Regions from separate parts of the Cupriavidus sp. UBA2010 genome, predicted to be linked through region 2. Evidence: predicted binding sites of a transcription regulator. Region 2 holds the regulator's gene; each other region holds the start of a gene.

Region 1 (4,416 bases), on a different contig from region 2:
GCGGCGCGGGCACGTTCTCCGACGGCAAGCTCTACAGCCAGATCAAGGATCCGAAGCACTACGGCCGCAAGGTGCTCGACGAGTTCGTGCGCGCGGGCGCGCCGGAGGACATCCTGTACAAGGCGCGGCCGCACATCGGCACGTTCCGGCTGGTGAGCATGGTCGAGAAGATGCGCGCGGAGATGCTGTCGCTGGGCGCCGAGATCCGCTTCGAGACGCGCGTGGACGATGTCGATATTGACAACGGCCAGGTGCGCGGGCTGAAGCTGTCCACTGGCGACTATCTGCCTTGTGACCACGTCATCCTGGCTGTGGGCCACAGCGCGCGCGACACGTTCGAGATGCTGCATGACCGAGGCGTCTTCATGGAGGCCAAGCCGTTCTCGCTGGGCTTCCGCATCGAGCATCCGCAAGGCTTGATCAACCGCAGCCGCTTCGGCAAGTTCGCCGGCAACAAGCTGCTGGGCGCTGCCGACTACAAGGTGGTTCACCACGCCAGCAATGGCCGCGCGGTGTACAGCTTCTGCATGTGCCCGGGCGGTACCGTGGTGGCCGCCGCGTCCGAGCCGGGCCGGCTCGTGACCAACGGGATGAGCCAGTACTACCGCGCCGAGCGCAATGCCAATGCCGGTATCGTCGTGGGGATCACACCCGAGGAGGACTTCCCGGGTGGCCCGCTGGCCGGGATCGCATTCCAGCGCAAGTGGGAAGAGCGTGCGTTCGCACTGGGTGGCAGCGACTATCGCGCCCCGGGGCAACTGGTTGGCGATTTCATCGCAGGGCGTGCCTCGACGGCGCTCGGCTCGGTGGAGCCGTCGTACAAGCCGGGTGTGACCCCGACCGACCTGAGCACGGCGCTGCCAGACTATGTCATCGACGCGATCCGCGAGGCGCTGCCCGAGATCGACAAGAAGATCGCAGGGTTTGCGATGCACGATGCGGTGCTGACCGGCGTGGAGACGCGCACGTCTTCTCCGCTGCGGATTCGCCGTGATCGCGAGAACTATCAGAGCATCAACGTGAAGGGGCTCTATCCCGCCGGCGAAGGTGCCGGTTATGCCGGGGGAATCTACTCGGCGGCGATCGACGGCATCGAAGTCGCCGAGGCCGTGGCCTTGAGCATCGCGAACGCATGAGCGTGAACACGACCGATCAGGCCGGGCTGGCCAATCCTGCCGACAACGATGGCATCATCGAGAACGTGCGCCACTGGTTGGCGCGCGCGGTGATCGGCCTGAACCTGTGCCCGTTTGCCAAGAGCGTGTATGTCAAGGATCAGGTCCGCTACGTGATCAGCGACGCGACGCGCGACGAGGACGTGCTGGACGATCTCGAGCGCGAGTTACGCCTGCTGGAGACGTCCGATCCGGAGAAGATCGACACGATTCTGCTGATTGTGCCGCACGCGCTGGGCGACTTCCTGGCCTACAACGACTTCCTGTATTTCGCCGATCGCCTGCTGCGTAGCCTGAAGCTCGAGGGTACGTTGCAGATTGCGAGTTTCCATCCGCGCTACCAGTTCGAGGGCACCGAGCCCGACGACATCGAGAACTACACGAATCGCGCGCCGTATCCGATCCTGCACTTGCTGCGTGAAGACAGCATCGCGCGTGCCGCCGAAGCGTTCCCGGAGGCGGAGGATATCTACGAGCGCAATATGGAAACGATGCGCCGGCTCGGCCACGCAGGCTGGCTCGAATGGATGGCTGGCAAGAGCGATCTCTGACTCGATTGCTGACGCGATCTCCGATGCGTCCTCCGACCGCAGCCCGGATCAGGGCGCGGTGAAGAATCGCTCGTTCAGTTCTTCCAGGCCGAGCGATTCCAGCACATTGTGCAAGCGCTCCGCCGGACGGCGGCGCGGCAAATCCTTGTACTGGGCGATGATCAGTTCGTTCTTCATCGAGTGTTCCCAGCCCACCAGCTCCGTCACGCTGACCTGATAGCCGTGCGCTTCAAGCTGCAGGCAGCGCAGCACGTTGGTGACCTGGCTGCCGAACTCTCGCGTGTGCAGTGGGTGGCGCCAGATTTCCGTCAGCGGATTGCCGGCCAGCAACTTGCCTTTGTGCTTGCGCAGCACGCTCGCTACCTCGGCCTGGCAGCAGGGCACCAGCACGATGTGCCGTGCCTGCTTGGCCAGCGCGAAGTGGATCGCATCGTCGGTGGCCGTATTGCACGCATGCAGGGCGGTGACGACGTCGATGGTCTGCGGCAATGCGGGCGACGTGATCGAATCGGCCACGGAGAGGTTCAGGAACGACATCCCACCGAAGCCCAGGCGGCTGGCCAGCGCCTGCGAGCTGGTCACCAGTTCCTCGCGGGTCTCGATGCCGTAGATGTGTGAGCTGTCCTTCAGGTCCTTGAAGAAGAGATCGAAGAGGATGAACCCGAGATACGACTTGCCCGCGCCGTGGTCCACCAGCGAGACCGTGCCTTTTTCGTCCTTTACCTCGCGCAGCAGTGGCTCGATGAACTGGTACAGGTGATAGACCTGCTTGAGCTTGCGGCGGCTGTCCTGATTCATCTTGCCGTCACGCGTCAGGATGTGGAGTTCCTTGAGCAGTTCGATTGACTGGCCGGGACGGACTTCGTAGGTGCTGGACATCGGGGTGGTGCCTTGGGGCGGGGACATCGGAGGGCGCTAGTTTACCGAAATTGCGCCCCCCCTACTTTTGTGGGCTCAAGTTCACACCGCCGGCGCCGTTGAACATGGATCGACGACAAGCACAGTTGGCGACGGATTCGGTGGGTCTTTGCGGAAAGTCCCCGGGCGATGGGCCCAGGCCGGCTGTTGCGACATGCAGCATAGAGGCGGGGACACATGACAGCCGACGCGGGGTTGCGCCTGGAACTCAGCCAGCCTGGGAGCCAGGTCAGGGCTTGCTTTACACCGGACGTGGGCCACTTGCCGCCCGATCGCGCCAGCCTGGACGCTTCGCTGGAAGCTTGCCTGGCCGAGCACGGCTGGCAGGGCGCGCGGCTGGACGCCGCCGCCGTGACGGGCTTCCTGACGCAATGCCAACTGACCGATCGCGAGATTGACGCAGTGATCGGCAGCGTCCTGGATGGCGAATTCGAACTTGAGATCACGGCCGACAAGCTGCGGCTGTTGCTGACGCTGGTGGCCTCGGAAGGCGGCCGGCCAATCACGGCCGAAGAGATCGCCGCCGCCGCGGCTTCGATGGGGGTGGTGGCCTTGCTCGATAGTGCGGCGATCGGCGTTGCGCTGGAGGCCGGTAGCTGCGAGGGTCGCGAGATCGCGCGCGGCGTGGCGCCCCTGCAGGGTGAGACAGCGCGCTTCGAGAGCCTTGTCCAGCCCCGCAGGCCTGTCCTGGCGGAGAACGAGGACGAGCGTGTCGACCTGCGCGATCTCGGTAGTCTCCTGCTCGTCAATCCGGGTACCGCGCTGATGCGCCGCACGCCGGCCAGATCGGGCAAGGACGGCATGGATGTGCTTGGCAAGACGATTCCGGCCGACCCTGTGGTGGATACGCCCTACGCGTCCGATCTGACCGGCGTGGCAACCGATCCGAATGATCCACTGCTGTTGATCGCCTTGATCGCAGGCTCGCCCCGGGTGCTGCCACATGGTGTGATCGTCAGTCCGGTGGTCGACGTCGATGCCGTCGACCTGCATTCCGGCAACGTCAATTTCGATGGGTCGCTCCGCGTGTCGGGCGATATCCGCACCGGCATGTCGGTACGTGTCACCGGTGATGTGGTTGTGCAGGGGACGATCGAAGCCGCCAGTGTGCAGGCCGGCGGCGATGTGATCGTCAAGGGCGGCATCATCGGCAAGGCAGAAACCGCGAGCGGTGGCGCCCCGAGTGAGATTGCCAGCGTGCGCAGCAAGGGCTCCGTTCATGCGCGCTTCATCCAGAATGCGATCGTCGAGGCGGTGGCCGAGGTAATCGTGGAGAGCGGGATTCGGCAGAGCGACGTCTCCGCGGGCGAACGGGTGGTGGTTGGCGTGCCGAGCGCGCCAGGCAGCATCAGCGGCGGGCGTACGCGGGCGATGCAGAGTGTCAGCACGGGGACCCTGGGCGCGCCGGCGGGTACCGCCACTACCGTGCAGGTCGGACTCAACCCGCTTGCCGACGAGCAGAAGGCGGAACTGGAAGTCCGGCGCGGCAAGATCGTCGAGGAACAGTGCAAACTCCAGCAACTCGTGGCGTTCTTTGCCAAGCACCCCGAACGCGCCACGGGGGACATCCGCGAGAAGGCGCGTGCCACGATGTACAGGATCAATCGCGACCTGTTCGAGCTCGACGCGGAGATCGCCCACCTGGCCGAGCAGATGAAGCCGTCCGAGCAGGCGCAGATCGCGGTGGGCCGGCATATCCACGGCGGCGTGACGCTGCAGGTCGGCCACAAGGTGCTCAAGGTCATGGAAGACAAGCCAGGCGGCCAGATACG
Region 2 (4,416 bases):
CAGCCCCTCCGGCACCAACTGCGGCGGCGAGAACCCCGCCGACAAGACCGCCTGCCGCGAATGGTCGGCCATGCTCGGGTATGAAACCAACTGGTGGGGCATCCTGGGCGCCTATGACTCGCAGCGCGGCGGGCCCGGCGCATTCGGCGGCCTGACTTCGAGTTCGCTCAAGGATGATCGCGCCACCCTCGGTGGCTACATGCTTGTGGACCGCGCCAAGATCGGCGCCGGCTGGATCGGGCGTCGCAACGGCGCCATCGCCACGCCGCGCAGCGACATGTTCTATGCCGGTGTCGCCTACGACATCACTCCTGCGGTGACGCTCTCCGGCGAGGCGTTCTACCTCAAGTACCACAACAGCGCCGACAAGGCATGGCTGGGCGCGTTACGTGCCAGCTACGCCTTCTCTAAGCGCACGTCCGTCTACACCACGCTTGGCTATATCGACAACGGCGGCAAGCTGGCACTGTCCGTGGACAGCGCTTCCACCGGCGCATCGCCCGCGCCTGGCGGCTCGCAGTTCGGCGCAATGCTTGGCATGAAGCACGTCTTCTGACGGCACTTCATTCGTCGGCTTGAGACTGGGCTCCACCTGCCCGCTTCTGGTCATGACTGGCTGGGAGCGGGCTTTTTTTGCGACTGCAGTCCTATACCGAGCAACCCGAAGTGTCGGTGACGTGCAGATACGTGCAAATTGAACCCGTCCCCGGGCCGTTTCAATGCCGGGCCGGCTCGCTATCGGTAGCTCACCGTCACCTCGTTACTGCGGCCTTGCAGGGTGGGAGACAGCCCCCCACGGCCAGCAACCCGGTAGGCAAACACGAACCCTCCAGTCGCATCGTCGCCCGCGAACGCATCGGTCTTGCCCTGCGCGCCAGACAGCAGCACGCAGCGTCGCGCGTTGCACAGATATGCTTCCAGATCGATCGGCGGGGTACTGACGAAGCTGTAGCGCCAGCGTACCGACGTAACGATGCCGCTTGCCTGAGGCATCGTGCCTGGGGGCAACACCGGCGACGACATCGTGCGCTGACCGCGACTGGCAATCAGCGGTCCCTGCGCGGAGCTGGTCCAGGCATAACGCGACCCACTGAGCTCGTAGGTGGCGCGCACGTATGTCTGCGCATCGACCCATGTGGGGGCCAGACAAAGACACAACGCGAACGCCAGAAGATGACGCATCACAACATGCCGCGAAGCTGGTTGCGCAGCCGCGTAATGGCCTGGCTGCGGATCTGGCAGACGCGCGATTCGGTCACTTCCAGCACGGCCCCGATCTCACGCAGGTTCAACTCCTGGTCGTAGCAAAGCGAGAGCACGAGCTTCTCGCGCTCGGGCAGCTTCTCGATGGCACGGATCAGCGCATCACGCATTCCGGATTCCATCAGCACCGTGAGCGGATTCGCTTCGTCGGTCACCCCAAGGTGCCGATCCAGGAAGTCTTCTTCCCCGGAACGTTCGAAGTCCTCATAGTGCAGCAACTGGCAGCCATGGACTTCGTTGAGCAGTTCTTGATACTCCTCCAGCCCCATTTCGAGTTCCTTCGCCACTTCCGAGTCGATGGGGCTCCGGCCGAGTTTCTGCTCGAGCTGGCGCTGCGTGCGTTCGATCTTGCGTGTGAACTGGCGCAGACTGCGCGATTGCCAATCGTTGGCGCGCACCTCGTCGAGCATGGCGCCGCGAATGCGCTGGCTCGCATAGGTCTCGAATCGCGCGCCATGGTTGTCCTCGTAGCGCTTGGCGGCGTCGAGCAGGCCGATCATGCCGGCCTGGATCAGGTCGTCGATCTGCACGCTGGCCGGCAGCTTCGCCGCCAGCTGCAACGCGATGCGTCGCACCAGCGGCGCGTGCGACTTGACCACGTCTGCCTGTTCGAGCTTTCCCTGAATCGTGTACATGGTGGAACTCTCGGTAAATGCTTTCTATCGGTGCCAGCGCCGCGCAAGCATGGCCGCGGCTGACTGTCTGGCTCGGTGTCCGGTCTTGTCGACTTCTTGTTCTGGCTTCATGCGGGAACGGCCACAGCCGCTCCCTGGGGCGTTGTTTCGTGTCGCAACGGCCATGCGCCGATACCGCTGGCGATGTGACGCAGCGCGCTGGTGGATGCCGCTGCGGGATACGCCTCCACCACGCAACGGCCAAGCTGCAATGCGCGGGCCACCAACGGGTCGATCGGCAGGTATCCGGTCAGACCAGCCTCGACGCCGAGGTACTGGCTCGCGGTACGGGCAAGATTGCGCGCCAGCGCGGCAACGGTCGCTTCGGCGGCCGCCATATTGACGACCAGATGGAAGCGGCGGCATGCGTATTCGTGATGCAGACGCTTGATGCGCGCGTAGGCCGCGGTAATCGACGTTGCCTCCGGGCGCATGACGATCACCACGTTGTGGGCGGTTGCCGCCAGAGGCGACAGCGCGCCGGTCGCATCCGTGCGCGCGTCGATCAGCACCGACCGCATGTCGGGAATCAGATCGGATAGCGCGCGGTCCATGTTCCCGGCATCGACTGGGATATCACCTGCCGGCAGCACCGCGATGCCACTGGCAGGGCGCGTGCCAATCGCAGCGGCCGCGGTCACCCGGCCGGCCAGCGCATCGGCGAGCGTTGCGACAGGCGCGGCGCCCGACAGACGCGTGGCACGCACGCCATGGCGATCCTCGTCGACGAGCAGCACACGTTCGCCCTGCATGGCCAGCGCATTGGCCAGACCCAGCGTCACCGTGGTGGCGCCCGCCCCCGCATCGGCGGCAACCACCGCGATGCGCCGGGTGACGCGCGGCGCCAGCAGACGGCGCAGGCTTTCTGCCTGATCGGAACCCATGACGTTCAAGGCTTACTCCCCTGCGACTGCCAACTGCGGCAGTCCGGCTGTCGCCTGCATTGCCGCGTCGGCAGTGATATCACCGACGGGCGCAGGCGAGGCGGTACGTCCCGGATAGTTCTCCAGCACATCCAGCAGCGCCAGCAGGCGACCCATGCCCTCGTTGAGCACGGCGCCTGGCACCGGCGCATTTGCACGTGTCGCGGCGCGGCCAGCCAGGCGCGACAGGAACGCCGGTGCAGTTGCGGTGGGGGTGTGCTGCAGGCGCAGCGTGGTCAGCCCGAGCTGGAGCGACACCATGCTGGCCCCCTGACTGTCCGACGCATCGCCGTCCTGCGCGAAGTGCTCGGCGGCATGACGCAGCGTGCGGAACTGCTCGTCCGCGGCGTTCGCCCATTGCATCCAGCGAGCGACCTGCGCGGCGTCATCGGTCAGCGCCACGTCGCACAGCACGTACTCGACCGCCAGCGTTTCGCCGGTATCACGGTCCGCCATGCGGGAGACAACGAGGCAGGCTTCGGTACCGGCCTCTGCCGTGTTGTCGCGAGCGCGTCCCGCCGCACGAATCGTCCCTTCCGGAATCCGCACGGCGCAGTGACCAACCCAGTGCACAGCGTCGCGATCGCGCCAGGTCGTGTCGCCAATCGCATGAAACGTCAGCGTGTCGGCGATGGCATCGAGTTTGCTGGCGGCGCCACCCGTGATCACACGCGCGGTCTTGCGCGTACCCGCCACCCAGCGCTCGCCAAGTTGATGCCAGCGCGCAATCACGGCGGCCGATGGCACCGATGCATTCAGGTTGACGACGGTACGGGCCGCCGACAGCGTGGCGCGCACGGTCTCGGCTTCGGCATCGGCGTCCGCTTCTGACATCGACTGCCGCGTACGGCCAACCGGCGCGGTGGTACCGGCCAGCGGCATCCCGTCCCGGTCGGCAAGCCACAGGGTGCATTGCATCAACTGCGGCGCGCGACGACCTTGCACCGGCTGCGTAAAATTCTGCGATACGGCGAGCACATAGCGCTCGCAGGCCCGGCTGGCGTCCCGGCACATGGCCATGCGCGCCTGCTGGCCCATCTGCCGCAAGCCCACGGCACCGGCGCCGCGCTGTTGCCAGAGCTGGCGCGCGACGTCGAAGCCGTAGCCCGCGGCGTTCAACTCTTCCACGCACGTGCCCACGGCATTAGCGCTGTCAGTCAACGAACGCAGCATGTCATCGGCGCCATTGCGCTCGACCTGGCGCGGCGTTGCGGCGTCCGCTGCAGCGGCATGGCGGCGTGCCATGTCGGTGTCATTGAACAGCGAGCCACGACGCGGCGTCATGAACGCGCGTTCCACCAGCGTGCTGGCCTGCGCAAGTTCAAGATGTTCCGGCACACGCTGGCCAGTGGAAGCATAGAAAACCGGCAAGCGATGGCGGATCACCACATCGAGCACGGAACCGAGATGCGTCGCTTCATCGAGCTTGCTGATAATGCAGCCGTCGATGCCACCAGCGTCGCCGGCAGCGTCGTGCCGATAGGCGTGCACGACTTCATTGAGCGTATCGCCATGCGCGGCGCCGTTGAGCAGCAGCACGCGCTGCATCGGCGCCT
Region 3 (4,416 bases), on a different contig from region 2:
GATCGCTGTACGCGGCGGAGCGATCGTGCACCAGGTGGTGGACACGATGGGCGAGATCAAGGCGGCGTCCAGCAAAGTGGTGGACATCATCGGCGTCATCGAGGGCATTGCATTCCAGACCAATATCCTGGCGCTGAACGCGGCGGTGGAAGCCGCTCGCGCCGGCGAACAGGGACGCGGCTTTGCGGTGGTGGCCGGCGAGGTGCGCAGCCTGGCCCAGCGTAGCGCCACGGCGGCCAAGGAGATCAAGGGATTGATCGACAACTCGGCGCAGCGTGTCGAGGATGGCTCGGTGCTGGTCGAAGACGCGGGCAAGGCGATGGGAGAAATCGTCGAGGCTGTGAAGCGCGTGACCGACCTGATGGGCGAAATGCGCGCAGCCACTGAAGAACAGACTGGCGGGATCGAGCAGGTCAACCAGGCAGTCTCACAGATGGACCAGATGGCGCAGCAAAATGCGGCGCTGGTGGAAGAAGCAACCGCTGCCGCGGCCTCGCTCGAGGATCAGGCCGATGCACTGCACCGTGCGGTCGGCCAGTTCAGGCTGGCGGGTGCGCTATAGGAATGGCCTTTGGGGGAGCACGGCGCACGCGCTTCAGATGCGGGCGGTTCGCTCCTCTCTCCAGCCTCGCGGGAGCAGGGAACACCGATGGAACATGCTGACGACGAATCCCTGCCCGCTTCCTCGCAACAAAAAACGCCGCCCACGAGGGCGGCGTTTTTGCATCGATTGACGACTCGCTGACAGGTTACTTGCTGTTCGTGTTGTTCATCGCCGAGAACTGCTGGGTCAGGTAGTCCTTGGTGCGGTTCATCTGCGAGACTGCCAGGTCCAGCGCCTGGAACTGCTTCTGGACGCGCTTGATATTGGCATCGATGTGCTCCGACATCGAGTCATAGCGCTTGCCGAGATCCTTCACGCTCTGCTCGATACCCTTGGTCGCGGAGGTCAGCGGGCCGTTGGTACCGGTCATGGTATCCACCGCTTCAGACAAGCGGCGCGCGATCCCACCCTTCGTGCCGTCGCCGCCGAACAGCGCGGTCACGTCAGCCAGGTTTCCGGCCAACGCGGCATCCAGCTTCTTGGTGTCCACCGACATCGTGCCGTCCTTCTGCAACGTCACGCCAAGCTGGGCCAGCGTTGTCGCGGCGCCATCGCGCATCCCGGCTTCAGGGGTGTTGAGTACCGAGCGCAGCGTCGACTGGATACCGCGCAGCACGCCGTCACCGGTCAGAGCCGCCTTGGTACCGCTCTTCACGTCGAAGGCAGTCAGCTGCTTGGCGGCCGTCTGGAGGTTGTTGTAGGCAGCGGCCAGCCCCTGCACCGCAGCCTTGATACTGTCGAGGTCCTGCGTCAACGTCATCGACGTGGTGCCCGTCTTCTTGAGCGTCATCGTGACGCCCTGCGCGGCATCGGTCACCACATTGCTGGCGCTGGTGATGGCGATATCGTTGATGGTCAGTTGTGCATTCGTGGCACGCACCACTTCCTTCATGCCGCCGGCTTGCGGGCCGGCCACCGGATCGTATCCAGCAAGCGCCTGCAGTTCCGGTGACGAACCGGTGATGCGCATGCTCATCGCCTCGCCGGTCTTCTCCGAATTGAGCACCAGACGATAAGGTGTGCCGCTGCCGTCGTTGATGATGCTGGCCTTGACACCCATATTGGCCTTGTTGATCGCATCACGAATACCTTGCAGCGTCTGGTTGCTGCTGTCGATCGTCACGGTCTTGGCGGAGCCCGCGGTCGGCGTGAACGTCGGGTTCACGTATGTGCCGTATGTCGGCGATGCCGGGTCGGCGTCGTATCCGCCCGTCACGCCGAACTCGAAGGTCAGCGTGCCAGTGCCGATGACCGAATCCTGCTTGAGCTGGCCAGCGCCCGCCAGGGATTGGGCCTGTGCCAGGCTCTTGACGTTTACGTTGTAGTTGCCGGAAACCGCATTGGTGCCAGTGGCGACGGTCATCACATCGCTGTTACTGACCTGCGCCTTGACGGCGCCGAACGTATCGAGCTTGGCAAGCGAGTTGGCGGAAGCCTGGAAGGCCGACAACATGCTCTTGATCGTGCCATATCCGGATAGCTTGGCCTGGTAGGCCGTATTCTGGGTCTCCAGCGCCTTCAGCGGCAGGCGTTCCGCCGTCGCAAGCTGATCCAGGAGCGTACCCAGTTGCATGTTGGAGCCAATGCCGAGGAAATCGAGTGCAGCCATTTTCTTCAGGTCCTTCGCCGTGCGTAACTTCGATGTGATTCACCCAGACAGGCAAATGAATGTCTTTACATCCAAGGTTTACGGCGCTCGAAAGTGGCTCTTTAGCGTTTTTCGTACAAAGACGATACAAAACAGATACACAAAGGGCGGCAACGGGTCGAACGTGAGTGCTCGCTCACACGCTATGGCTAATACGGAGGGGGACGTCTTCAGACGTCGCCTGTGTGCTGAAGCGCAGCCAGACAGAAGGTGGCGACGGTATCCGCCATCTGCTCGACGGCCCCGGGGGCCGCCGAAATGGCCCGGAAGCGGTCGTGCGTGGCCGTCAGGGTGGCCAGACCATGCGCGGCCGTCCAGACACAGAACGCCAGTTGTTCATGTGTCAGCGCGCCGGGTTCACGTCCGCCCAGACATGCAACGACGGTTTCTCGCACCCGATCGAACGAACCGGACGAGGCTTCCTGAAGCTCGGGATATTCGTCACGGCGTTCTATCGCCGGGCCGAACATCAGGTGAAAGCGCGCCGGGTACATGTGCGCGAATTCGGCGTAACCGACCAGCAGCGCACGCAGCTTGTTGGCCGGGGTATCGCGCGGAATCAGGCGCGCGCGATTGCCCTGGAAGGCGCCCAGTTCCCGGAACGCCTGCGCAGCGATGGCCGCGAGCAGGCCGTTGCGGTCCTGGAAATGGTGTGCCGGCGCGCCCGGCGACACGCCGGCCAGCTTGGCGGCTTCGCGCATGCTCATCGCCGCGATGCCTTGCGTATCGAGCAGGTGGAGTCCCCACGCGATCAGCGAGGCACGCAGGTCGCCGTGATGCCATTGTCCGGCGGGCTTGGTCGTGCCACCCGCCACCTTGCGCGTGCCGCCCTTGCGCCCGCCGTTCTGTTTCGTGCCGCCTTCGTTCATCCCTCTCGCTATCCCGCTACCCAGTTGCCATGGAAGCCGAACGGCACGCGCTGCGGCAGCTCGACGGTTGCCAGCGGACCGCGCGCGACATGCCGCGCATCGAACACCAGCAATTCGCTGCATTGTGCCGCAGCCCGCCACACCACCGCCAACAGCCAGCCATCGCCTTCGCCGCCGGGAGCGCCATCATGAGCGCCACCACGCGGCGCGATCACCGGCTCGGACGTGATATCGCCCGGCGGCAGCCAGTAGGCGTCGCGCGTGCCGTCCTGCATGTCCAGGTGCATGATGCCGTTGAGCGCGCCTTCGCCGTACTCGGGATGCGACGCGGCGAACCATCCGTGACGATAGCGGAAACCCGAAACGCGGTCGTCGATGCGTGGAAACTCCCCCGCCGTATCGTCGAGCCGTTCGGCGGTGAACCGGCGTATGTCCGACGCAAGATCGAACGTCCAGCGCGTCAGGTACGCCTGCTGCCGGGCGGGATCTCCTGGCGATCCGTCGGCGTGGGGGAACAGGGGTGGTTCGTCGTAGACCATGACGTCCGCCAGAATGCGTTGTCCCCCTTCGCCTTCCTCCCACGCGTTCATCACATGGAACACGTAGCAGGCGGGGCCCTCGAACCACCGCACGTCGTCGGCGCCGCCACCACGCGGCAGGATGCCGATCATGGCGGGCTTCTCTGGCTCCCATGCATAGCCAGGGCCGCCGCGCTCCACGCGTGCAAGGCTGCCGGTCAGCGGCAGCACGGGGATCAGCAGATGACCCGGCGTGGCCATGAAGTCGTGGATCATGCTCGGGTACGGCGCCTGCAGACGCGCGTAATGCGTCAGGCGGCCCTGTGCATCGATTGCGCCAACCTGCACGCCCGGCGTGAGCTTGCCGTCGGCGTTGTAGCCGAAGAACAGTAGTTCGCCAGTGCGGGGGTCGGTCTTCGGATGCGCGGTGAACGGCCCCTTCAGCGGGCCATATTCCATATAGCCAAGCGTGTCGATCGCTTGAGGCGTCACAGCGGTTGGCAGGTGCGCTTCCTCAAGCGCCAGCAGCGCGCCGCCGTGCCAGATGATGTTGGTATTGGCCACGCCGCCATCGCTGCCCGACCACTCCGGCGCATCGGGCAACTTGCCGGCGAAAGCGCGGAATAGCGGACGCCCGGCACGATCCTCGTCACGCCACTTGGGCGTCCGCACCCAGCGGTTGCGGTAGGACACGCGCCCATCGTCGATGGCAAACACATGCACCATGCCGTCGCCACCGAACCAGTGGGCCTCGGGCTGCGGAAAGCGTGGGTTCGG

What was found. The regulator FliA, encoded in region 2, starts transcription of late flagellar genes. The targets are predictions, from matches to a motif close to CTAAAGTTTNNNNNNNNNNNGCCGNTA.
Region 1: the regulator FliA is predicted to act here: its motif matches at 2,680-2,706, upstream of B2246_RS04440 (DUF342 domain-containing protein).
Region 3: the regulator FliA is predicted to act here: its motif matches at 2,292-2,318, upstream of fliD (flagellar filament capping protein FliD).

What each region holds. Positions count from the first base shown of each region.
Region 1 covers NZ_DDCI01000009.1:226,235-230,650, forward strand. Annotated here, with positions in the region: gene B2246_RS04425 (NAD(P)/FAD-dependent oxidoreductase) at 1-1,136, shown strand, start outside; gene B2246_RS04430 (DUF1415 domain-containing protein) at 1,133-1,726, shown strand; gene B2246_RS04435 (class I SAM-dependent methyltransferase) at 1,775-2,605, opposite strand; gene B2246_RS04440 (DUF342 domain-containing protein) at 2,822-4,416, shown strand, end outside.
Region 2 covers NZ_DDCI01000032.1:55,246-59,661, reverse strand. Annotated here, with positions in the region: gene B2246_RS22735 (porin) at 1-556, shown strand, start outside; gene B2246_RS22730 (flagellar protein FlhE) at 736-1,182, opposite strand; gene B2246_RS22725 (RNA polymerase sigma factor FliA) at 1,182-1,898, opposite strand; gene B2246_RS22720 (MinD/ParA family ATP-binding protein) at 2,006-2,821, opposite strand; gene flhF (flagellar biosynthesis protein FlhF) at 2,834-4,416, opposite strand, start outside.
Region 3 covers NZ_DDCI01000035.1:66,231-70,646, reverse strand. Annotated here, with positions in the region: gene B2246_RS27155 (methyl-accepting chemotaxis protein) at 1-562, shown strand, start outside; gene fliD (flagellar filament capping protein FliD) at 750-2,213, opposite strand; gene B2246_RS27145 (TetR/AcrR family transcriptional regulator) at 2,423-3,121, opposite strand; gene B2246_RS27140 (carotenoid oxygenase family protein) at 3,130-4,416, opposite strand, start outside.